Regions from separate parts of the Pantoea allii genome, predicted to be linked through region 2. Evidence: predicted binding sites of a transcription regulator. Region 2 holds the regulator's gene; the other holds the start of a gene.

Region 1 (11,601 bases), 900 kb from region 2:
CCCCTGGGAAACCAGGCCGACGGACATGTAGTAAAAGTTCTGGAAGGTCATGCTTGCCCGCAATGTGGTGCTGATAAAGTGTTACGTCAGGGCCGTTTTGGCATGTTTATTGGCTGTAGCGACTATCCAGCGTGTGATTACACGGAAACGATCGATAAACCTGATGAGACAACCATCGACTGCCCGCAGTGTCAGCAAGGTAAACTGGTACAGCGGCGATCGCGTTTTGGCAAAACCTTCCATTCCTGTGACCGCTATCCAGCCTGCCAGTTTGCCGTTAATCTGACGCCAGTCGCTGGACGCTGTCCGCATTGTGAATTTCCGCTTTTAGTTGAAAAAAAGACGGCGCAGGGCACCCGGCTTTTTTGCGCCAGTAAAAGTTGTGGCAAAGCTATCACTGAAGAGACGTAAGACATAACCATGCAAAATCAACCAGTTTCCGGCTCACTACAGGATTGTGTGAACCATCTGAAGCAACATGCCGTGATTGCTTATCCCACTGAAGCGGTATTCGGCCTGGGCTGCGACCCCGACGATGAATCGGCAGTGATGGCTCTGCTGGCATTGAAAAGACGCCCAGTGGAAAAAGGGTTGATTCTGATAGCGGCCGATTACGGCCAGCTTATGCCCTACGTCTCCGATCATGTCTTAACGGCGATGCAGCGTGAACGTATGTTTGCCTGCTGGCCAGGCCCGGTCACCTTTGTTGTGCCAGCAGCACCGCAAACGCCACGTTGGTTAACCGGACAGTTTGATTCCCTGGCTATTCGCGTCAGCGACCATCCTGACGTTCAGGCGTTGTGCCGGGCGTTTGGTAAACCTCTGGTTTCAACCAGCGCGAATCTTTCTGGTCAGCCACCTTGCCGTTCAGTAGAAGAGGTTAAACTGCAGTTTGGTGCTGCGTTTCCCGTACTCAATGGAGAGACGGGAGGAAGGCTAAACCCTTCTGAGATCCGTGACGTGGTTAGCGGCAACCAGATACGGCAGGGCTAGCAGATGGCATATTTTGCAGTTTTCGGACATCCGATCAGTCACAGCAAATCCCCGCAAATTCATCAGGCCTTTGCCAGGCAAACGGGTATTGCGCTTCAATACGATCGTATTGAAGCGCCTGTCGATGCCTTTCCCCAGGCTATCACCACTTTTTTCTCTCAGGGTGGGGCAGGCGCTAATATCACGTTACCTTTTAAACAACAGGCCTGGGAATATGCAGACCAGCTCACCGAACGTGCCTCTCTCTCTGGTGCCGTCAACACGTTGAAGAAATGCCAGGATGGTCAGATTCTTGGCGATAATACGGATGGCATCGGTTTAGTCAGCGATCTGCAGCGTCTGTCGATGATCAAACCTGGCGATCATATTTTACTGGTGGGGGCGGGAGGGGCGGCACGTGGCGTCATCCTTCCTCTGCTTTCGCTGGGCACGTCAATTACGGTGGTAAACCGTACGGCTGCTAATGCCCAGAGCATGGCAAAGACGTTTGCGCACCGTGGGGCGGTGAGTGCCCTTTCTTTTGAGGAGCTTGAAGGTAAACATTTTGATTTGCTGATTAACGCAACGTCGAGCGGCATCAATGGCGATGTGCCACCGTTATCGTCTTCATTAATTCATGCGGATTTACGCTGTTATGACATGTTCTACCAGAATGGATTGACCGCTTTTTTGCGCTGGTGTCACCAGCAGGGTTCATCTCATCTGGCTGATGGGTTAGGCATGCTGGTGGGTCAGGCCGCGCATGCCTTTCATCTGTGGCATGGCATCATGCCGGAGATTGCGCCTGTCATTGCGTCCTTAAAAGCCGAGATACAGTCATGAATCAGGCTATCCAGTTTCCAGACCGTGAAACGCTGGATGTCACATTAAAGGCTGTTTGTTTTCCCGTTTTGGTTAATGGCATGGGACTGACCTGTGCTATCAGCGTGGATGCGTTACACCAGCAGTTCGGGGAGGGAGACGCGATGGCCCTGTTTCGTGACCATCGCTGGGATCTGGAAGATGTGGCTGAAGACTGTATCCGTAACGATCAGGTAGATAATGAAGGATGGGTCTGGCTGTCGCCTGCCAGATAGTCGTTCTTCCAGCTAACATAGTTGCGGGCAGAGTAGAGCAATCCTTCAATTTCTTTTTCATTCAGCGGTCGAATTTGTTTTACCGGGCTCCCTACATAAAGATAACCGCTTTCCAGTCTCTTACCCGGCGGGACCAGACTCCCGGCACCAATCAGAACATCATCTTCAACAATCACGCCATCCAGCACGATTGAACCCATCCCAACCAGCACGCGATTACCGATGGTGCAGCCATGCAGCATCGCCTTATGCCCAACGGTAACATCCTGACCGATAACCAGTGGAAAACCTGCTGGATTGGCATCAGACTTATGGGTTACATGAAGTACGCTGCCATCCTGAATATTGGTACGGGCACCGATGCGAACCTGATTCACATCACCACGAATAGCCACTAAAGGCCAGATACCTACATCATCTTCGATAATGACGTCGCCCACCACTACGCTTGTGGAATCAACCATGACGCGCAGACCCAACTGCGGGAAAAGATGTTTATAAGGGCGTAATGCTACAGTCATTGTATTCTCCTTTACTGAGTTTACCGGCAGCCTGCTGTGATTCTGACCTGCTGGCAAGGGGATTTTGCCCCGGATCGTTGGCGATCTAACCAATATGAATGTTTTCTCGACAGTCAGAAAAAAGATCCAAAAAAAGGGTTGTGCAATTTATTCGGATCCCTATAATGCGCCTCCACTGACACGGCACAACGGCTTACGGAATGCGGTGTCGGGAGGTTCGGGAAACTGAGCCGCCGGAGAAAAACTTCTGAAAAAGAAGTTGACTCTGAAGGAGGAAAGCGTAATATACGCCACCTCGCGACAGGCGGTTAACCCGCTGTTCGCACTGCTCTTTAACAATTTATCAGACAATCTGTGTGGGCACTCGCAGGATTGATATCAGCGTCTCCGGACGTAAAAAATATCAAGTCTCACGAGTGAACACATAATGAAATTCATTATGACGTTTTACAGATGAGCACCGCTGAACTGGTTTCAGCAAATCAAACTTAAATTGAAGAGTTTGATCATGGCTCAGATTGAACGCTGGCGGCAGGCCTAACACATGCAAGTCGGACGGTAGCACAGAGAGCTTGCTCTCGGGTGACGAGTGGCGGACGGGTGAGTAATGTCTGGGGATCTGCCCGATAGAGGGGGATAACCACTGGAAACGGTGGCTAATACCGCATAACGTCGCAAGACCAAAGAGGGGGACCTTCGGGCCTCTCACTATCGGATGAACCCAGATGGGATTAGCTAGTAGGCGGGGTAACGGCCCACCTAGGCGACGATCCCTAGCTGGTCTGAGAGGATGACCAGCCACACTGGAACTGAGACACGGTCCAGACTCCTACGGGAGGCAGCAGTGGGGAATATTGCACAATGGGCGCAAGCCTGATGCAGCCATGCCGCGTGTATGAAGAAGGCCTTCGGGTTGTAAAGTACTTTCAGCGGGGAGGAAGGCATTGTGGTTAATAACCGCAGTGATTGACGTTACCCGCAGAAGAAGCACCGGCTAACTCCGTGCCAGCAGCCGCGGTAATACGGAGGGTGCAAGCGTTAATCGGAATTACTGGGCGTAAAGCGCACGCAGGCGGTCTGTTAAGTCAGATGTGAAATCCCCGGGCTTAACCTGGGAACTGCATTTGAAACTGGCAGGCTTGAGTCTCGTAGAGGGGGGTAGAATTCCAGGTGTAGCGGTGAAATGCGTAGAGATCTGGAGGAATACCGGTGGCGAAGGCGGCCCCCTGGACGAAGACTGACGCTCAGGTGCGAAAGCGTGGGGAGCAAACAGGATTAGATACCCTGGTAGTCCACGCCGTAAACGATGTCGACTTGGAGGTTGTTCCCTTGAGGAGTGGCTTCCGGAGCTAACGCGTTAAGTCGACCGCCTGGGGAGTACGGCCGCAAGGTTAAAACTCAAATGAATTGACGGGGGCCCGCACAAGCGGTGGAGCATGTGGTTTAATTCGATGCAACGCGAAGAACCTTACCTACTCTTGACATCCACGGAATTCGGCAGAGATGCCTTAGTGCCTTCGGGAACCGTGAGACAGGTGCTGCATGGCTGTCGTCAGCTCGTGTTGTGAAATGTTGGGTTAAGTCCCGCAACGAGCGCAACCCTTATCCTTTGTTGCCAGCGATTCGGTCGGGAACTCAAAGGAGACTGCCGGTGATAAACCGGAGGAAGGTGGGGATGACGTCAAGTCATCATGGCCCTTACGAGTAGGGCTACACACGTGCTACAATGGCGCATACAAAGAGAAGCGACCTCGCGAGAGCAAGCGGACCTCATAAAGTGCGTCGTAGTCCGGATCGGAGTCTGCAACTCGACTCCGTGAAGTCGGAATCGCTAGTAATCGTGGATCAGAATGCCACGGTGAATACGTTCCCGGGCCTTGTACACACCGCCCGTCACACCATGGGAGTGGGTTGCAAAAGAAGTAGGTAGCTTAACCTTCGGGAGGGCGCTTACCACTTTGTGATTCATGACTGGGGTGAAGTCGTAACAAGGTAACCGTAGGGGAACCTGCGGTTGGATCACCTCCTTACCTGAAGATACTTTCCCGCGAAGTGCTCACACAGATTGTCTGATAGAAAAGTAATGAGCAAAGCGTCTACGCGTTGGGGTGCGGTAACAATAACTATTGTCGCCTGATTATATAATCTCACCTTCACGTGAAATTACCCGTGTCTGTTGCACAAGTATTTCACGTCCCCTTCGTCTAGAGGCCCAGGACACCGCCCTTTCACGGCGGTAACAGGGGTTCGAATCCCCTAGGGGACGCCACTTGCTTGGTGACAGGTGAAAGGTGTTGCCCACATATCTTAAAGATGACTTACGAGTCGTGTTTAAGATATTGCTCTTTAACAATCCGGAACAAGCTGAAAATTTGAAACGACACATGGTCGCATTCTTCCGTAATAAAGAATGATGACGTGTGATCGAGTCTCTCAAAAGCTCATGACACGCAGCGTAAAACGCCTGTGGGTTGTGAGGTTAAGCGACTAAGCGTACACGGTGGATGCCCTGGCAGTCAGAGGCGATGAAGGGCGTGCTAATCTGCGATAAGCGCCGGTAAGGTGATATGAACCGCAATAACCGGCGATACCCGAATGGGGAAACCCAGTGTGACTCGTCACACTATCATGCAGTGAATACATAGCTGCATGAGGCGAACCGGGGGAACTGAAACATCTAAGTACCCCGAGGAAAAGAAATCAACCGAGATTCCCCCAGTAGCGGCGAGCGAACGGGGAGGAGCCCAGAACCATCATCAGCTTGTGCATCAGTGGAAGCGTCTGGAAAGTCGCAGGGTACAGGGTGATACTCCCGTACACAAAGGTGCACAGGTTGTGAGTTCGATGAGTAAGGCGGGACACGTGGTATCCTGTCTGAATATGGGGGGACCATCCTCCAAGGCTAAATACTCCTGACTGACCGATAGTGAACCAGTACCGTGAGGGAAAGGCGAAAAGAACCCCGGCGAGGGGAGTGAAACAGAACCTGAAACCGTGTACGTACAAGCAGTGGGAGCCTTCTTAACGGGGGTGACTGCGTACCTTTTGTATAATGGGTCAGCGACTTATATTCTGTAGCAAGGTTAACCGTATAGGGGAGCCGCAGGGAAACCGAGTCTTAACTGGGCGTTAAGTTGCAGGGTATAGACCCGAAACCCGGTGATCTAGCCATGGGCAGGTTGAAGGTTGGGTAACACTAACTGGAGGACCGAACCGACTAATGTTGAAAAATTAGCGGATGACCTGTGGCTGGGGGTGAAAGGCCAATCAAACCGGGAGATAGCTGGTTCTCCCCGAAAGCTATTTAGGTAGCGCCTCGTGAACTCATCTCCGGGGGTAGAGCACTGTTTCGGCTAGGGGGCCATCCCGGCTTACCAACCCGATGCAAACTGCGAATACCGGAGAATGTTATCACGGGAGACACACGGCGGGTGCTAACGTCCGTCGTGAAGAGGGAAACAACCCAGACCGCCAGCTAAGGTCCCAAAGTCATGGTTAAGTGGGAAACGATGTGGGAAGGCACAGACAGCCAGGATGTTGGCTTAGAAGCAGCCATCATTTAAAGAAAGCGTAATAGCTCACTGGTCGAGTCGGCCTGCGCGGAAGATGTAACGGGGCTAAACCATGCACCGAAGCTGCGGCAGCGACACTATGTGTTGTTGGGTAGGGGAGCGTTCTGTAAGCCGTTGAAGGTGTGCTGTGAGGCATGCTGGAGGTATCAGAAGTGCGAATGCTGACATAAGTAACGATAAACAAGGTGAAAAACCTTGTCGCCGGAAGACCAAGGGTTCCTGTTCAACGTTAATCGGAGCAGGGTGAGTCGACCCCTAAGGCGAGGCCGAAAGGCGTAGTCGATGGGAAACAGGTTAATATTCCTGTACTTGGTGTTACTGCGAAGGGGGGACGGAGAAGGCTATATCAGCCGGGCGACGGTTGTCCCGGTTTAAGCGTGTAGGTGTGTGTTCCAGGCAAATCCGGTTCACTTTACACTGAGGCGTGACGACGAGGCACTACGGTGCTGAAGTGATAAATGCCCTGCTTCCAGGAAAAGCCTCTAAGCATCAGGTAACACAAAATCGTACCCCAAACCGACACAGGTGGTCAGGTAGAGAATACCAAGGCGCTTGAGAGAACTCGGGTGAAGGAACTAGGCAAAATGGTGCCGTAACTTCGGGAGAAGGCACGCTGCCACCAGGTGAAGTCACTTGCTGACGGAGCCGAAGGCAGTCGAAGATACCAGCTGGCTGCAACTGTTTATTAAAAACACAGCACTGTGCAAACACGAAAGTGGACGTATACGGTGTGACGCCTGCCCGGTGCCGGAAGGTTAATTGATGGGGTTAAGCGCAAGCTGAAGCTCTTGATCGAAGCCCCGGTAAACGGCGGCCGTAACTATAACGGTCCTAAGGTAGCGAAATTCCTTGTCGGGTAAGTTCCGACCTGCACGAATGGCGTAATGATGGCCAGGCTGTCTCCACCCGAGACTCAGTGAAATTGAAATCGCTGTGAAGATGCAGTGTACCCGCGGCAAGACGGAAAGACCCCGTGAACCTTTACTACAGCTTGACACTGAACACTGAGCCTTGATGTGTAGGATAGGTGGGAGGCTTTGAAGCGTGGACGCCAGTCTGCGTGGAGCCATCCTTGAAATACCACCCTTTAATGTTTGGTGTTCTAACGTAAGCCCGTAATCCGGGCTGCGGACAGTGTCTGGTGGGTAGTTTGACTGGGGCGGTCTCCTCCTAAAGAGTAACGGAGGAGCACGAAGGTTGGCTAATCCTGGTCGGACATCAGGAGGTTAGTGCAATGGCATAAGCCAGCTTGACTGCGAGAGTGACGGCTCGAGCAGGTGCGAAAGCAGGTCATAGTGATCCGGTGGTTCTGAATGGAAGGGCCATCGCTCAACGGATAAAAGGTACTCCGGGGATAACAGGCTGATACCGCCCAAGAGTTCATATCGACGGCGGTGTTTGGCACCTCGATGTCGGCTCATCACATCCTGGGGCTGAAGTAGGTCCCAAGGGTACGGCTGTTCGCCGTTTAAAGTGGTACGCGAGCTGGGTTTAGAACGTCGTGAGACAGTTCGGTCCCTATCTGCCGTGGGCGCTGGAGAATTGAGGGGGGTTGCTCCTAGTACGAGAGGACCGGAGTGAACGCACCGCTGGTGTCCGGGTTGTCACGCCAGTGGCACTGCCCGGTAGCTAAGTGCGGAAAAGATAAGTGCTGAAAGCATCTAAGCACGAAACTTGCCCCGAGATGAGTTCTCCCTGACCCTTTAAGGGTCCTGAAGGGACGTTGAAGACGACGACGTTGATAGGCCGGGTGTGTAAGCGCAGCGATGCGTTGAGCTTACCGGTACTAATGACCCGTGAGGCTTAACCTTACAACGCCAGAGGCGTTTTGGTTGAGAGACGATTGAATTTTCAGCATTGTTTACCGGAAAAGAATTTGCGGAAACGACAGATTTTGCGGCATGAGAAGGCGCAGAGCGATGACGTCAGCGGGAGCATACTGAAGTATGTGACCGGTGCGGCAGAGCGAATGCAACGCGTTCATGGCGTAAAAGAGTCGTTTCGTGCACAAAGAATTTGCCTGGCGGCTGTAGCGCGGTGGTCCCACCTGACCCCATGCCGAACTCAGAAGTGAAACGCCGTAGCGCCGATGGTAGTGTGGGGTCTCCCCATGCGAGAGTAGGGAACTGCCAGGCATCAAATTGAAAACCTGCACGTTACTTCGGGCAGTTCTCTACTCAAAAGAGAGTAGGACAAAAGCGAATGCTTTTGAACGCTGCAGAGCAGCGGCCCGAAGGGTGAATCACCGCGTGATTCATCAACTGCCAGGCATCAAATTGAAAGACCCGAGCATCAGCATAAAAGTGCCGGGAGTACCTGTTGCGTGCTGATATGGCTCAGTTGGTAGAGCGCACCCTTGGTAAGGGTGAGGTCCCCAGTTCGACTCTGGGTATCAGCACCAGTTATATATGGCTAGAGTTCGGCAAATAAAGAATTTGCCTGGCGGCTGTAGCGCGGTGGTCCCACCTGACCCCATGCCGAACTCAGAAGTGAAACGCCGTAGCGCCGATGGTAGTGTGGGGTCTCCCCATGCGAGAGTAGGGAACTGCCAGGCATCAAACAAGTGAAGAAGCCCTGAACGAAAGTTCAGGGCTTTTTTACGTCTGTTATTCGGTAAAAAGTCTCTGTTAAACGTATATGGGTCACCACAAACACTGTTGATGCACTTAAAACAGCCGGGTGGCTCTCACCTGACCTGTAAAAGGGCCAATAAAAGCTATGTAACCGGCCAGAAGAAGGACCGCTGGCGCAATGAAGTATGATTGCGGACAGGCAACTCTGGCAGTTGAAGCTTTGTGTAATCAGCGTTAGCGAAGTGAGAATATACGGGGAATAGACGCGCTGTATGCAGTTGTCAGGCGCGGCAGAACAGCACCTCCGTATGACGGAGGTGCTGAGAGATGAAGCAGGGTCAGTGAATAACCTGAGACAGGAAAGCGCGGGTGCGCTCTGACCGGGGATTCGCAAAAAACTCCTGCGGCGGCGCAACTTCTACGATCTCACCGCGATCCATAAAGATCACTCTGTCGGCCACCGTACGCGCAAAGCCCATTTCATGTGTCACACACAACATCGTCATACCGTCTTCTGCCAGCCCAATCATCGTATCGAGTACTTCTTTCACCATCTCTGGATCCAGGGCAGATGTCGGCTCGTCAAACAACATGATCTTGGGTTTCATACATAACGAACGTGCGATAGCGACACGCTGCTGCTGTCCCCCAGACAGTTGACCTGGGAACTTATGTGCATGCTCTTCAATACGCACCCGCTTCAGGTAATGCATAGCAAGCTCTTCAGCCTCTTTTTTGGCAATCTTACGAACCCACATCGGTGCCAGCGTACAGTTTTGTAAAACGGTAAGATGAGGGAAAAGATTGAAGTGTTGAAACACCATACCGACCTCAGTACGAACTCGCTCGATATTGCGCACATCCTCATTCAAATGAATACCATCTACAACAATACGGCCCTTCTGATGCTCTTCAAGATGATTGATGCAGCGAATTGTGGTGGATTTACCTGAACCAGAGGGACCACACAACACGATACGTTCACGAGGTTTTACCTGCAGATTAATATCTTTCAGCACGTGAAATTGCCCGTACCACTTGTTCACATTTTCAAGCGAAATCATCGCATTGGTTGAATCAGTTATTATTTGTGTCATAGAAACCTCAGTGCGATTTGCGCCCGGTGTGAAAACGTTTTTCCAGATACTGGCTGTAACGCGACATGCTAAAACAGAAAATCCAGTAGACCAGCGCGGCAAAGACATAGCCTTCAGTAGACATGCCTAACCAGGCGGGATCGACGGTAGCCTGTTGCACGCTACTAAACAGATCGAACAAACCAATAATGATCACCAGGCTGGTATCTTTGAATAACGCAATAATGGTATTCACCAGTCCCGGAATAGTCAGCTTTAATGCCTGCGGCAGGATGACCAGCATCTGGGTCTTCCAGTATCCCAACGCCAATGATTCAGCGGCTTCAAACTGCCCTTTTGGTAACGCCTGTAACCCACCACGTACCACTTCGGCCACATAGGCCGACTGGAACAAAATGACGCCAACCAATGCGCGCACCAGTTTGTCGATGGTCGTCCCTTCTGCCATAAACAGCGGCAACATAACCGATGACATAAACAGCACCGTTATCAGCGGCACGCCACGCCAGAACTCAATAAAAATCACTGACAGCGTTCGTACCACCGGCATCCGGGAGCGTCGCCCCAGCGCCAGCAAAATACCCAGAGGTAATGCCCCCGAGATACCAACAGACGCGATGATTAACGTCAGCGTGAGCCCACCCCATTGGCGGGTTTCGACCCGGTCGAGTCCTAAGAAGCCGCCATACAACAGAAACCAGACAACGAGGGGATAACATACTGCCCAGGCGGCAATATAGCGCCCACGGTAAGGCAGACGTTTAACAAACATCGGAACGAGAGACGCGAGCCCAATGATCAGCGCAAGATTGATGCGCCAGCGCAGTTCATGAGGATAGAGCCCATACATAAACTGACCGAAGCGAGCATGAATGAAGACCCAACATGCGCCCTCTTTGGTGCAGTCAGCCCGTGTTGTGCCAAACCAGTTCGCATCAAAGATCAGCCAGTTCAGAGCAGGTGGAATCACATGCCAGATAAGCCAGATACAGAACAGGGTCAATAAGGTATTAAACCAACCTGAAAACAGGTTCTTGCGTGCCCATCGCCATGCCCGATTCAACGGCGAGGAGGCTATCAGCGGTGTTTCATGTGCAGTGACAGACATAATTATCCCGTTCTCTTAACGCTCAACCAGCGCGATTTTGCGGTTGTAGAAGTTCATCAACATTGAAATCAGCAGGCTGATAATCAGGTAAACGCTCATGGTGATAGCAATGGTCTCAATGGCTTGTCCGGTCTGATTGAGCACCGTGCCGGCAAACAACGACACCATATCGGGATAACCAATTGCAGCAGCCAGTGAAGAGTTCTTCACAATATTCAGATACTGGCTGGTAAGGGGCGGAATAATTACGCGCATGGCCTGCGGGATAATGACCTGACGCAGCGTAACGGGATTCGGCAGCCCCAGCGAGCGGGCCGCTTCATGCTGCCCATAGGGCACGGCCTGGATACCTGAGCGAATCACTTCCGCAATAAAAGAGGAGGTATAGATCGACAGCGCCAACGTAAGGGCGGCCAGTTCAGGAATCATGACAAAGCCGCCCCTGAAGTTGAAACCGCGTAACTCAGGTATATCCCAGTGCATCGCTGCGCCAAAGCCCAGATGTGCAATGAAAGGGAACACCAATAACATCGCAATGGCGGCAGGCCAGGTGCGACGTAATTGACCGGTTTTAAGCTGATGCTGACGATTAAAACGGAACAGGCCGTAAATCGCTACAACAGCCAGTGCAAGGGCAATAACAAAAGGCCAGCTGCCTGGC
Region 2 (11,601 bases):
CGCCACCAGCGGACCCAGCGCCCAGATTGAAGCGCGCATGGTTCTTACCAGTTCATAAGGCGCGCAAAAAACGTCTACGCCGCTGGCATCGACGTGTACAGAACCGTTGCGCTCAACTTTGGCACCCAGCTGTGTCAACAGCTTCATGGTCGTGTCGATATCACGCAGCTTTGGCACATTCGTGATCTCGACCGGCTCTTCAGCCAGTAAAGCAGCAAACAGAATGGGCAGAGCGGCGTTCTTCGCGCCGGAAATGGTCACTTCACCACTTAAGCGGGTGGGGCCTTGTACACGAAATTTATCCATTAACACGGTTCTCAATTAACTGGCTAGTAAACGGTCACGCTCAGATCGAGCGGCCCCGGAGGGAATCAAAAACCGTTAAGTTTACGGTCACGTGCCCACTCAGCAGGCGTGTAAGTTTTGATGGAGACCGCGTGAATGCGGTTGTCCGCAATAAATTCCATCAGCGGCGCATACACAGCCTGCTGCTTCTTAACGCGGCTTAACTCACCAAACAACTCGCCCACGGCGATCACCTGAAAATGGCTGCCATCATTGCTGATGACATGAACTTCTTCTAAGGGCAGCGCTGCCATCAGCACGGCCTGAATCTCACTGTTTTCCATCGCTCTTAACTTCACTTAATAATAATAAGGCTGACATAGTAGAGGAAAGTGCCTGATTCTTAAATACGCAAAAGCCCCTGTACAGGACCGGGGCTTTTGCGCGAAAGGCGAATTCAGGCGCTTTAATCCGCAGAAACAATAATTTGTTGCAGGTTGTAAAGGGTGATCAATGACTGCAGTTTGTCGCCAATGCCAACAAAGCGCAGCGTGCCTCCCTGTTGCGAGGCAATCTCCCGCAGATGCACCAGCAACGCAAGCCCCGATGAATCCACCCTTTCCAGGGCGGAGACATCGATCAATTCGACCGCCTTAACCAGCGTTTCACGCTGCTCCCACAGGCTCAGCAGCGTGTCATGGTCCAGCTCGCCTTCCAGCCGCAGCGTATTTGCCTCGCGGGACCAGTGCAGTGATGCCTGCATTATTTGTTTTGATCCAGGGTGATAGGCTGTTTCGCTGAAGATTCCAACTGGGCAGTCAGCGCATCAATGCCTTTCGTACGTAACAGATCGCCCCACTCATTCTGTTTGGTGGTGATCATGCTCACGCCTTCCGCGATCATATCAAAAGCCTGCCAGTTGCCGGTCTGGCTGTTTTTACGCCACTGGAAATCCAGACGCACAGGCGGACGGCCCTGAGGATCGATAATGGTTACGCGGATAGCGAGGATATTCGTATTGCCAATCGGCTTCTCAGGTTCAATCTGATAAGTCTGGCCGTGATAAAGCGCCAGCGCCTGGCCATAAGCCTGCGCCAGATAGTCACCAAACGCCTTAAAGTAGGCTTCACGCTGCGCCGGTGTGGCATCTCGGTAGAAACGGCCCAGCACTAACGCGCCGGCATACTTGATTTGCACATAAGGCAGCAGCTCCTGACGGACGATCTCACGCAGATAGTTAGGGTCCTGCTTGATTTTCGGCTGCTCATTCTTCAGGCGGGTAAACGTCTTGTTTGCCGCTTCATTCATCAGTTTATAAGGATTACTTTGATCGGCCGCAGTCGCAGCCAGGGGCGCGACCACCAGCATGGCAATCATCAGAAAACGTTTAAACATCATGTTATCCCTCTATTTAAGGTTGAGCTGCTGCTGCCGGTGCGGCCACGTCGCCGCCCTGCGCATCCTTACTGTCACTGGTTTGCTTGTTGCCTTTGTTGTCGCCGCTTTTATACAGGAACTGGCCAATCAAATCCTCCAGCACCATCGCCGACTTGGTATCACGTATCGTGCCGCCATCGTTCAACATTGACGACCCCAGTTCGGGATCGTCAAAGCCGATATTTAACGACAGGAATTGCTCGCCCAGTAAACCCTGAGTACGGATCGCCAGCGAGCTGGTATCCGGGATCTGGTTGGCGTATTTGTCACTGATCGCCATCGTAACGCGCGGCAGTAACGTTTTAGGTTCAAGATCAATATCCGTTACACGGCCAATCACCACACCACCGATTTTCACCGGCGAACTGGCTTTCAGGCCGCCGATATTATCGAAGGTGGCATACAGTTTCCAGGTTGGTTCCGTCCCCAGAGATTTGAGATCTGCCACGCGCAGGCAGAGAAACAGCACGGCAATCAGTGCCATGATCATAAACACGCCAACCCAAATTTCGCTTTTTTTGCTTTGCATCGCATCAATTCCCAAACATCAGTGCTGTCAGCACAAAATCTAATCCGAGCACCGCCAGTGATGCATGCACCACGGTGCGCGTCGTGGCGCGGCTAATACCTTCAGAGGTCGGGATCGCATCATAACCATTAAACAACGCAATCCAGGTGACAGTAACGGCAAACACAGCGCTTTTAATAATGCAGTTGACTACGTCGCTACGAAAATCGACGGCGTTTTGCATGGCCGACCAGAAGAAGCCGGGATCAATGCCTTTCCAGCTCACGCCAACCAGCGCACCGCCGGTAATCCCTACGGCGGTAAAAATTAACGCCAGCAGCGGCATACTGATAAAGCCCGCCCAAAAGCGTGGCGAGACGACACGGCGCAGCGGATCGACCGCCATCATTTCCATACTGGAAAGCTGTTCGGTCGCTTTCATCAGTCCAATCTCTGCCGTTAATGCCGATCCTGCCCGTCCCGCAAACAGCAGCGCCGTCACAACCGGCCCCAGTTCACGCAGCAGCGACAGCGCCACCAACATGCCCAGACTGGTTTCTGCGCCATAGGTGGTTAACACCAGATAGCCCTGCAACCCCAGCACCATGCCAATAAACAGGCCGGAGACCACAATGATCACCAGAGACAGTACGCCGATGCTGTAAAGCTGTTTGATCAGCAGCGGAAAATGTTTGCGGAACGCAGGCTTACCCACCAGCGCATGAAAAAGCATTAAACCGGCGCGCCCAAAGCTGGCACAGGTTCCTATTCCCCGGCGTCCCAACGACGCCAGTGCTTTTAACAACATCAGCTTAGATTCTCCCTGAACCGGTTAAGTCGGCCAAATAGTCACCCGCCGGAAAACGAAACGGGACGGGTCCATCCGCGATGCCATCGATAAACTGACGCACGCGGGGATCGTTGTCAGCACGCAAGTCTGGCGTCGTACCCTGTGCAATAATTTTTTGTCCCGCCACGATGTAAGCGTAATCGGCAATACTTAATACTTCAGGCACATCATGTGATACCACAATACAGGTGAGGCCCAGCGCATGATTCAGTTCATCAATCAGCTTAACCAGCACCCCCATGGTAATAGGGTCCTGCCCGACAAACGGCTCATCAAACATGATCAGCTCTGGCTCAAGCGCAATCGCGCGTGCCAGCGCGACACGTCGCGCCATTCCGCCAGACAGCTCCGCCGGTTTTAGCTGTGCTGCGCCACGCAGCCCCACCGCTTCGAGCTTCATCAGCACGGTGCTGTGTAAGATCGGTGCGGGTAACCGGGTATGTTCGCGTAGCGGCCAGGCCACATTTTCGTACACTGTCAGGTCGGTAAACAGCGCACCTGACTGAAACAGCATGCTCATCTTTTTACGCGCTTCGTACAACTTTGTGCGCGACAATGTCGGAATGTTCTCATCCCGAAACCAGATCTCACCACTGTCAGGCTGCAGTTGCCCGCCAATTAAGCGTAGCAACGTCGTTTTCCCGATCCCCGACGGTCCCATAATCGCCGTCACTTTACCTTTTGGTACCGTCAGCGAAATATCGTCGAAAATTTTGCGATCGCCACGTGAAAAACTCACGCCACGAACCTCAACCAGGTTCGTTTTTTGTTGGATCATTATCACCTCTATTACGGATCGGGCGTAAACAATAGGGTACGATGGTAGCCTGTTAAGGTTAAACGCACGATAGCTTTACAGAAACTTAATGCAAAGATTTGGCGAAAACGGTCATAAAATTTACTTTTGTCGATCAGACGGTCAAAATCAGCGCCTGTTTTGTCACAAAGAACCTGAAGGCAAGCCAACAGGGGTTTTAAGCAAGGATTTTTCATGTTCGTCGCTACCGCACTGCTGATTATCGGTCTGCTTTTACTGGCTTATGGTGCCGATCGTCTGGTGTTTAGTGCTGCAATACTTTGTCGATCCTTTGGCATCCCGCCGTTGATCATCGGCATGACCGTCGTCAGTATCGGCACCTCACTCCCGGAGATCATTCTCTCCTTCTCTGCTGCGCAGTTGGGACAGATGGATCTGGCGGTGGGCACCGCGCTTGGCTCGAACATCACCAATATTCTTTTGATTCTCGGCGGTGCAGCGTTGTTGCATCCCCTGAGCATCCATTCCAATTTAATACGTCGTGAACTGCCGCTGATGGTGTTGGTCTCATTACTGAGCGGCATCATGTTATTCGATAACTATCTTAGTCGTCTGGACGGTATTGCACTGATCGCTATTGCCGCGATTTATCTGATAGTGACGATCCGCATCGCGCGGAAAGCAGAAAAGGATAATAACGATACGTTAACGCGTGAACAATTAGCTGAACTGCCGCGTGAAGAGAGCGGAAATACCGTCGCTTTTCTCTGGCTGGCCGTGGCGCTGATTATTCTGCCCATGTCGACGCACATGGTGATCGATAACGCGACCGTATTTGCCGATTACTTTGGCGTCAGCGAGCTGGTGATGGGGCTGACGCTTATCGCCGTAGGTACCAGTTTGCCGGAGCTGGCAACGGTTATCGCAGGCGCGCTGAAAGGTGAAGATGATATTGCTATCGGCAACCTGATTGGCGCCAACATTTATAATCTGGCCATCGTTTTGGGTCTGCCGGCACTGATTCATCCCGGCAGCGTAGACTATCACGCTTTTGCACGCGATTACTGGATAATGCTTGGTGTAAGCGTGCTGTTCGCCATGCTTTGTTTGCTGCGTCGCCGCCGGGTTGGCCGTACGGCAGGCACGCTTTTACTCTGTGGTTTCTTCGTCTGGGTAACGCTGCTGTGGCTACAGCCTGCGTTTATAGACGGCTAAAAAGGACAGATTCACCATGTCATATCAGCAACCAACGGTAGATTTTGATTTCCAGAAAGCCGGTAAAACGGTATTGCGCATCGAGCGCGAGGGCCTTGAACAGCTTGATCAATATATCAACGAGGCATTCACGGACGCCTGCAGACTGATTTATGCCTGTCGGGGAAAAGTCGTGGTCATGGGCATGGGCAAATCGGGCCATATCGGTAAAAAAATGGCGGCAACCTTTGCCAGCACCGGCACGCCGGCGTTCTTTGTGCATCCCGCGGAAGCCAGCCACGGCGACCTTGGCATGGTCGGTAAAGACGACATTGTCATCGCGATTTCTAACAGTGGTGAATCCAGTGAGATTCTGGCGTTGATTCCGGTGATGAAACGCCAGAAAATAAAGTTAATCTGTATGACAAGCCGCCCTGAAAGCGCGATGGCCCGTGCTGCGGATATTCACCTGTGTGTCAAAGTGCCACAGGAAGCCTGCCCGCTGGGCCTGGCACCGACCACCAGCACGACGGCAACCTTAGTGATGGGCGATGCCCTGGCCGTTTCCCTGCTGGAGGCGCGTGGCTTCACGCCAGAGGACTTTGCGCTGTCCCATCCGGGTGGTGCACTGGGCCGTAAGCTGCTGCTACACGTTAGCGATATTATGCACAGCGGGGATGAATTACCTCACGTCACACGCGATGCATCACTGCGGGATGCCCTGCTGGAAATCACCCGTAAGAATCTCGGCCTGACGGTGATTGTGGATGATCTGATGAAGATAGAAGGCATCTTTACCGATGGTGACCTGCGCCGCATCTTCGATATGGGCATTGATTTTCAAAACGCCACCATCGCTGAAGTGATGACCCGTGGCGGGATCCGCGTACGGCCCAATGTACTGGCGGTGGATGCACTGAATTTGATGCAAACCAAAAACATTACCTCGCTGCTGGTGGCCGATGACGACCGTTTGCTGGGTGTGGTACATATGCATGACATGCTGCGCGCTGGCGTCGTATAAACAGGAAGAAACAATGCAGTCGGAAAATGCCACTTTAGAAACGTGTTACGGCCCGGTCAGTAGCGATGTCATAGCGCGCGCCAGTAAAATTCGCCTGCTGATTTGCGACGTCGATGGCGTCATGTCGGATGGCCTGATTTACATGGGGAACAGCGGTGAAGAGTTTAAAACCTTTAACGTGCGCGACGGTTATGGCGTGCGTTGCCTGCTGACCTCGGACGTCGAAGTGGCTATTATTACCGGCCGCACGGCCAAACTGCTGGAAGATCGCTGCAAAACGCTCGGCATTCGCCACCTTTATCAGGGGCAATCCGATAAGCTTTTGGCCTACGGCGAACTTCTGGATACACTGTCGCTCTCTGACGATCAGGTGGCCTATATTGGCGACGATCTGATTGACTGGCCAGTGATGGCAAAAGTTGGGTTGAGCGTGGCAGTCGCGGATGCACATCCGCTACTGCTGGCGCGCGCGCGTTACGTCACGCGGATAGCCGGTGGGCGCGGTGCGGTTCGGGAACTGTGCGACCTCATCTTAATGGCGCAAAATAAATTCGAGGATGCCAAAGGGCAATCAGTATGAGTAAAAGCAGGCGTTGGATAACGTTAGGTCTGGCCTTGATTGCGCTGGTGCTTATTGGCTGGAATTTCACTAACCGGGATAGCGACAGCAGCGCGCCGGTAGCGAATAATAATCAAACGCCAACCTACACCAGTGCCAATTCGCACTCTGTGGTTTATAACCCGCAGGGCGGCCTGGCTTATAAACTGATATCGGACAAAGTGACCTATTTTGAAGACAGCGGAATAAGCTGGTTCGATAATCCCGTCATGACCACCTATGACGAAAATAAAATGCCTACCTGGACGATACGCGCAGATAAAGCAAAGCTTACCAAAGACCGTATGCTGTATCTTTATGGCCATGTCGAGTTGAATGCTCTGGCTCCGGATTCTGAGCTTGAGCGCATTAAAACGGACAATGCTCAGGTCAATCTTGTCACTCAGGACGTCGCGTCTGACGATCAGGTGACGTTATATGGTCGCAGTTTTAACTCTACCGGTATGAGAATGCGCGGTAATTTACGGACAAAGAACGCCGAGTTAATCGAAAAGGTCAAAACTTCTTATGAAATTCAAAATGAACAAAAACAGCATTAAGTTTTTACTGGCCAGCCTGCTGCTTGCAACCAGCTTGCCTGCTCTGGCGCTGACCGGTGACTCGGACAAACCCGTCAATATCGACTCTGCAAACCAGGCTCTGGATCTGCAAGGCAACGTGGCGACCTTCACCGGTAACGTCATTGTCACTCAGGGCTCGATCAAAATTACCGCTGATAAAGTCGTGGTGACGCGTCCGGGCGGCGACAGTAAGAAAACTATTGTTGATGCTTACGGTAACCCTGCGACCTTTTACCAGATGCAGGACAATGGCAAACCGGTTCAGGGGCACGCGTCCAAGCTGCATTATGAGCTGGCCAATGACTTTGTTGAGCTGACCGGCAATGCGTATATTCAACAGCTGGACAGCAACATCAAAGGCGACCGCATCACCTATCTGGTCAAAGAGCAAAAAATGCAGGCTTACAGCCAGGGCCAGAGCAATCGCGTGACGACCGTGCTGGTGCCTTCGCAGTTGCAGGATAAGCCCGCGTCAACCAACAGCGAAAAAAAGAGTAACTGATCACTATGGCCACATTAATCGCAGAAAACCTGGCGAAGGCATATAAAGGCCGTCGCGTGGTTGAAGACGTGAGTCTGCAGGTAAAATCCGGTGAAATCGTCGGTCTGCTGGGCCCCAACGGCGCCGGTAAAACCACCACCTTTTACATGGTGGTAGGCATTGTTCCGCGTGATGCGGGACGCATCATCATCGATGACGAAGACATCAGTATTCTGCCGCTCCATGCGCGTGCACGTCGCGGCATCGGCTATCTGCCGCAGGAAGCCTCTATCTTCCGTCGCCTGAGCGTGTACGACAACCTGATGGCGGTGCTGCAAATCCGCGACGACTTAACCGAAGAGCAGCGACAGGACCGGGCTAACGAGCTAATGGAAGAGTTTCATATTGCGCATCTGCGCGACAATATGGGGCAATCGCTGTCGGGCGGTGAACGCCGTCGTGTTGAGATCGCGCGTGCGCTGGCGGCTAATCCGAAATTTATCCTGCTGGATGAGCCGTTTGCCGGGGTTGATCCCATTTCCGTTATCGACATTAAAAAGATCATTGAACACCTGCGTGACAGTGGCCTTGGCGTGCTGATTACTGACCATAACGTGCGTGAAACGCTGGCGGTGTGTGAACGCGCTTATATCGTCAGTCAGGGCAACCTGATTGCACACGGTACGCCGAGCGAAGTCCTTGCAGATGAGCAAGTTAAACGGGTTTATTTGGGTGAAGAGTTCAGACTCTGATAAGGTGTCGTTAATACTGATGTTTACCCGGGAATATCCATCCTGTCTATGAAGCAAGGTTTGCAACTCAGGCTCAGCCAACAACTGGCAATGACCCCACAGCTGCAGCAGGCGATTCGTCTGCTGCAGCTTTCTACGCTTGAACTTCAGCAAGAGTTACAGCTGGCGTTGGAAAGTAATCCCCTGCTTGAGCAAACCGAACAGCACGAAGAAATAGACGCAAAAGAGTATCAGGAAGGCGAAGCGGGACTGGACACCCGTGAAGCGCTGGAACAGAAGGATATGCCCGAAGAGTTGCCGCTTGACGCGACCTGGGATGAGATTTACACCGCAGGCACGCCCTCAGGAACCGGTACCGATTATCAGGATGATGAACTGCCGATTTACCAGGGTGAAACCACGCAGTCTCTTCAGGACTACCTGATGTGGCAGGTGGAGTTAACGCCTTTTAGCGATAACGATCGTGCCATTGCCACATCCATCGTCGATGCCATCGATGACACGGGTTACCTTACCGTTTCGCTTGAAGACATTCTTGACAGCATCGGTAACGATGAGCTGGAAATGGATGAGGTTGAAGCCGTGTTGAAGCGCATTCAGCGTTTTGATCCGGTCGGCGTTGGCGCGCGCGATTTACGTGACTGCCTGCTGGTGCAGCTGTCGCAATATGCGCCCGAAACGCCTATGCTGGCGGAAGCACGGTTGATCGTCAGCAGCCATCTTGATCTTCTTGCTAATCATGACTTCCGCAGCCTGATGCGCGTGACGCGTCTGAAAGAAGACGTGCTGAAAGAGGCGATGCTGCTGATTCAGTCGCTCGATCCACGTCCGGGGCAGTCGATTAACACCGGCGAACCGGAATACGTTATTCCTGATGTGCTGGTACGCAAAGTCGCGACGCGCTGGACGGTTGAGCTCAACACCGACAGTCTCCCGCGACTGAAGATTAACCAGCAGTACGCCGCCATGGGCGGTGCAGGACGTAACGACAGCGACAGTCAGTTTATCCGCAGCAACTTGCAGGAAGCCCGCTGGCTGATTAAAAGCCTTGAAAGCCGCAACGAGACATTATTAAAAGTCTCCCGCTGTATCGTTGAGCAGCAGCAGGCCTTTTTTGAGCAGGGAGAGGAATTTATGCGTCCCATGGTGCTGGCCGATATTGCCCAGGCTGTGGATATGCATGAATCGACCATTTCCCGCGTTACCACGCAAAAATACCTTCACAGCCCGCGTGGCATTTTTGAACTGAAGTATTTTTTCTCCAGCCATGTTAATACTGAAGGTGGCGGAGAAGCGTCATCTACCGCTATTCGTGCGTTGGTGAAAAAATTAATCTCGGCGGAAAACCCCGCCAAGCCCTTGAGTGACAGTAAACTGACCTCCATGTTATCTGATCAAGGGATAATAGTGGCACGTCGAACCGTCGCTAAATATCGCGAGTCTTTGTCCATACCGCCTTCAAATCAGCGTAAACAACTGGTTTGACAGAAATGAGAAGGAAGACCTATGCAGCTGAACCTTACCGGGCAAAACGTTGAAATCACCGACCCCTTGCGGGCATTCCTGACGACAAAATTTGCCAAACTGGAACATTACTTTGATCATATCAATCAGGTGTATGTTGTCCTGAAAGTGGAAAAGGTGACGCAAATCGCCGATGCGACCCTGCACGTCAATGGTGGCGAGCTGCACGCGACCTCTGAAGCGGAAGATATGTATGCGGCGATTGACGGATTGATTGACAAGTTGGCCCGTCAACTGACCAAATATAAAGACAAGCTAAAAAAACACTAACCTTCACGCTGGCAGGCGCGCCCGGCGCGCAGAGCTGAAAGGATGGGGCGGATTAACCGCCCCGTTTTGTCATCTATGCTAGCGCCATTCAGTCGCTACGTGATGTCTGCGTATTGATTCGATGGCTATGTGAACTCGCAAGTGAAACGATAATGAACAATGATTTAACACTGGAATTGAGCACAGTGCTTTCGCCAGACTGCACCCGCAGTAGCGTACACTGCCAAAGCAAAAAACGGGCGCTTGAGATTATCAGCGAACTGGCCGCTAAGCAGCTCAACCTGCCGCATCAAACGTTGTTTGAAGCGATTCTTACGCGTGAGCGTATGGGGAGCACCGGTATCGGTAACGGTATTGCCATTCCGCATGGCAAGCTGGAGGAGGATACCTTACGGGCCGTAGGCGTTTTTATCAGCCTGGAGCAACCCATTGCTTTCGATGCCGTGGATAACCAGCCCGTCGATCTCCTTTTTGCGCTGCTGGTTCCGGCTGACCAGTGTAAAACCCATCTACATACGCTGTCGTTAGTGGCAAAACGGCTGGCGGATAAAACGGTTTGCCGCCGCCTGCGTGCCGCGCAGAGCGATGAAGAGCTGTATGCGATTATTACCGAAGAACCAACAGAGCAATAAAGCGCGTGATTTACCGGTTTGAACCGGATTTAAAACGGGAGAGAAGGTCATGGTGCTGATGATCGTCAGCGGTCGGTCAGGCTCAGGAAAGTCAGTGGCGCTCCGCGCGCTGGAAGACATGGGTTTTTACTGCGTTGATAACCTGCCAGTGGTACTGTTGCCACAGTTAGCAGAGTCACTGGTCGAGCGCAATATCTCTGCGGCGGTCAGTATTGATGTGCGTAATATGCCTGAATCTCCTGAGATTTTTGAAACAGCGCTCAACAATCTGCCTTCGGCATTTTCACCGCAGCTGCTGTTTCTTGATGCCGATCGCAACACGCTGATCCGTCGTTACAGTGATACGCGCCGCCTGCATCCGTTATCCAGCAAGAATCTGTCGCTGGAAAGCGCGATTGATGAAGAAAGTGACCTGCTTGAGCCTCTGCGTTCGCGTGCCGATCTGATTATTGATACCTCAGAAATGTCGGTACATGAGCTGGCTGAAATGCTGCGTACCCGCTTGCTGGGTAAACGCGAGCGTGAGCTGACGATGGTGTTTGAGTCGTTTGGCTTCAAACATGGTATTCCCATCGATGCCGATTACGTCTTTGACGTGCGCTTTTTGCCTAACCCACACTGGGACCCCAAGCTACGTCCGATGACGGGCCTGGATCGGCCTGTCGCCGCGTTCCTCGATCGTCACACCGAAGTCCATAACTTCATTTA

What was found. Region 2 encodes sigma-54, which starts transcription at its own class of promoters, with help from an activator protein. Its sites were predicted from a motif close to GTTGGCACANNTTTCGCTNT; they were not measured.
Region 1: a site for sigma-54 is predicted at 2,866-2,885, ahead of QNH99_RS02370 (gamma carbonic anhydrase family protein). Genes of this name have one in related genera too.

The regions. Positions count from the first base shown of each region.
Region 1 is NZ_CP125958.1:488,861-500,461, forward strand. Features, by position in the region: gene QNH99_RS02350 (type I DNA topoisomerase) at 1-411, shown strand, start outside; gene tsaC (L-threonylcarbamoyladenylate synthase type 1 TsaC) at 421-993, shown strand; gene aroE (shikimate dehydrogenase) at 997-1,815, shown strand; gene QNH99_RS02365 (DUF1488 domain-containing protein) at 1,812-2,069, shown strand; gene QNH99_RS02370 (gamma carbonic anhydrase family protein) at 2,024-2,590, opposite strand; rRNA gene QNH99_RS02375 (16S ribosomal RNA) at 3,081-4,620, shown strand; tRNA gene QNH99_RS02380 (tRNA-Glu) at 4,784-4,859, shown strand; rRNA gene QNH99_RS02385 (23S ribosomal RNA) at 5,068-7,973, shown strand; rRNA gene rrf (5S ribosomal RNA) at 8,182-8,297, shown strand; tRNA gene QNH99_RS02395 (tRNA-Thr) at 8,488-8,563, shown strand; rRNA gene rrf (5S ribosomal RNA) at 8,601-8,716, shown strand; gene QNH99_RS02405 (amino acid ABC transporter ATP-binding protein) at 9,074-9,832, opposite strand; gene QNH99_RS02410 (amino acid ABC transporter permease) at 9,840-10,940, opposite strand; gene QNH99_RS02415 (amino acid ABC transporter permease) at 10,956-11,601, opposite strand, start outside.
Region 2 is NZ_CP125958.1:4,158,482-4,170,082, forward strand. Features, by position in the region: gene murA (UDP-N-acetylglucosamine 1-carboxyvinyltransferase) at 1-306, opposite strand, end outside; gene ibaG (BolA family iron metabolism protein IbaG) at 372-629, opposite strand; gene mlaB (lipid asymmetry maintenance protein MlaB) at 752-1,048, opposite strand; gene mlaC (phospholipid-binding protein MlaC) at 1,048-1,680, opposite strand; gene mlaD (outer membrane lipid asymmetry maintenance protein MlaD) at 1,697-2,251, opposite strand; gene mlaE (lipid asymmetry maintenance ABC transporter permease subunit MlaE) at 2,256-3,038, opposite strand; gene mlaF (phospholipid ABC transporter ATP-binding protein MlaF) at 3,043-3,858, opposite strand; gene QNH99_RS19560 (calcium/sodium antiporter) at 4,072-5,052, shown strand; gene kdsD (arabinose-5-phosphate isomerase KdsD) at 5,069-6,055, shown strand; gene kdsC (3-deoxy-manno-octulosonate-8-phosphatase KdsC) at 6,069-6,635, shown strand; gene lptC (LPS export ABC transporter periplasmic protein LptC) at 6,632-7,213, shown strand; gene lptA (lipopolysaccharide ABC transporter substrate-binding protein LptA) at 7,182-7,736, shown strand; gene lptB (LPS export ABC transporter ATP-binding protein) at 7,742-8,467, shown strand; gene rpoN (RNA polymerase factor sigma-54) at 8,516-9,952, shown strand; gene hpf (ribosome hibernation promoting factor) at 9,974-10,261, shown strand; gene ptsN (PTS IIA-like nitrogen regulatory protein PtsN) at 10,414-10,893, shown strand; gene rapZ (RNase adapter RapZ) at 10,943-11,601, shown strand, end outside.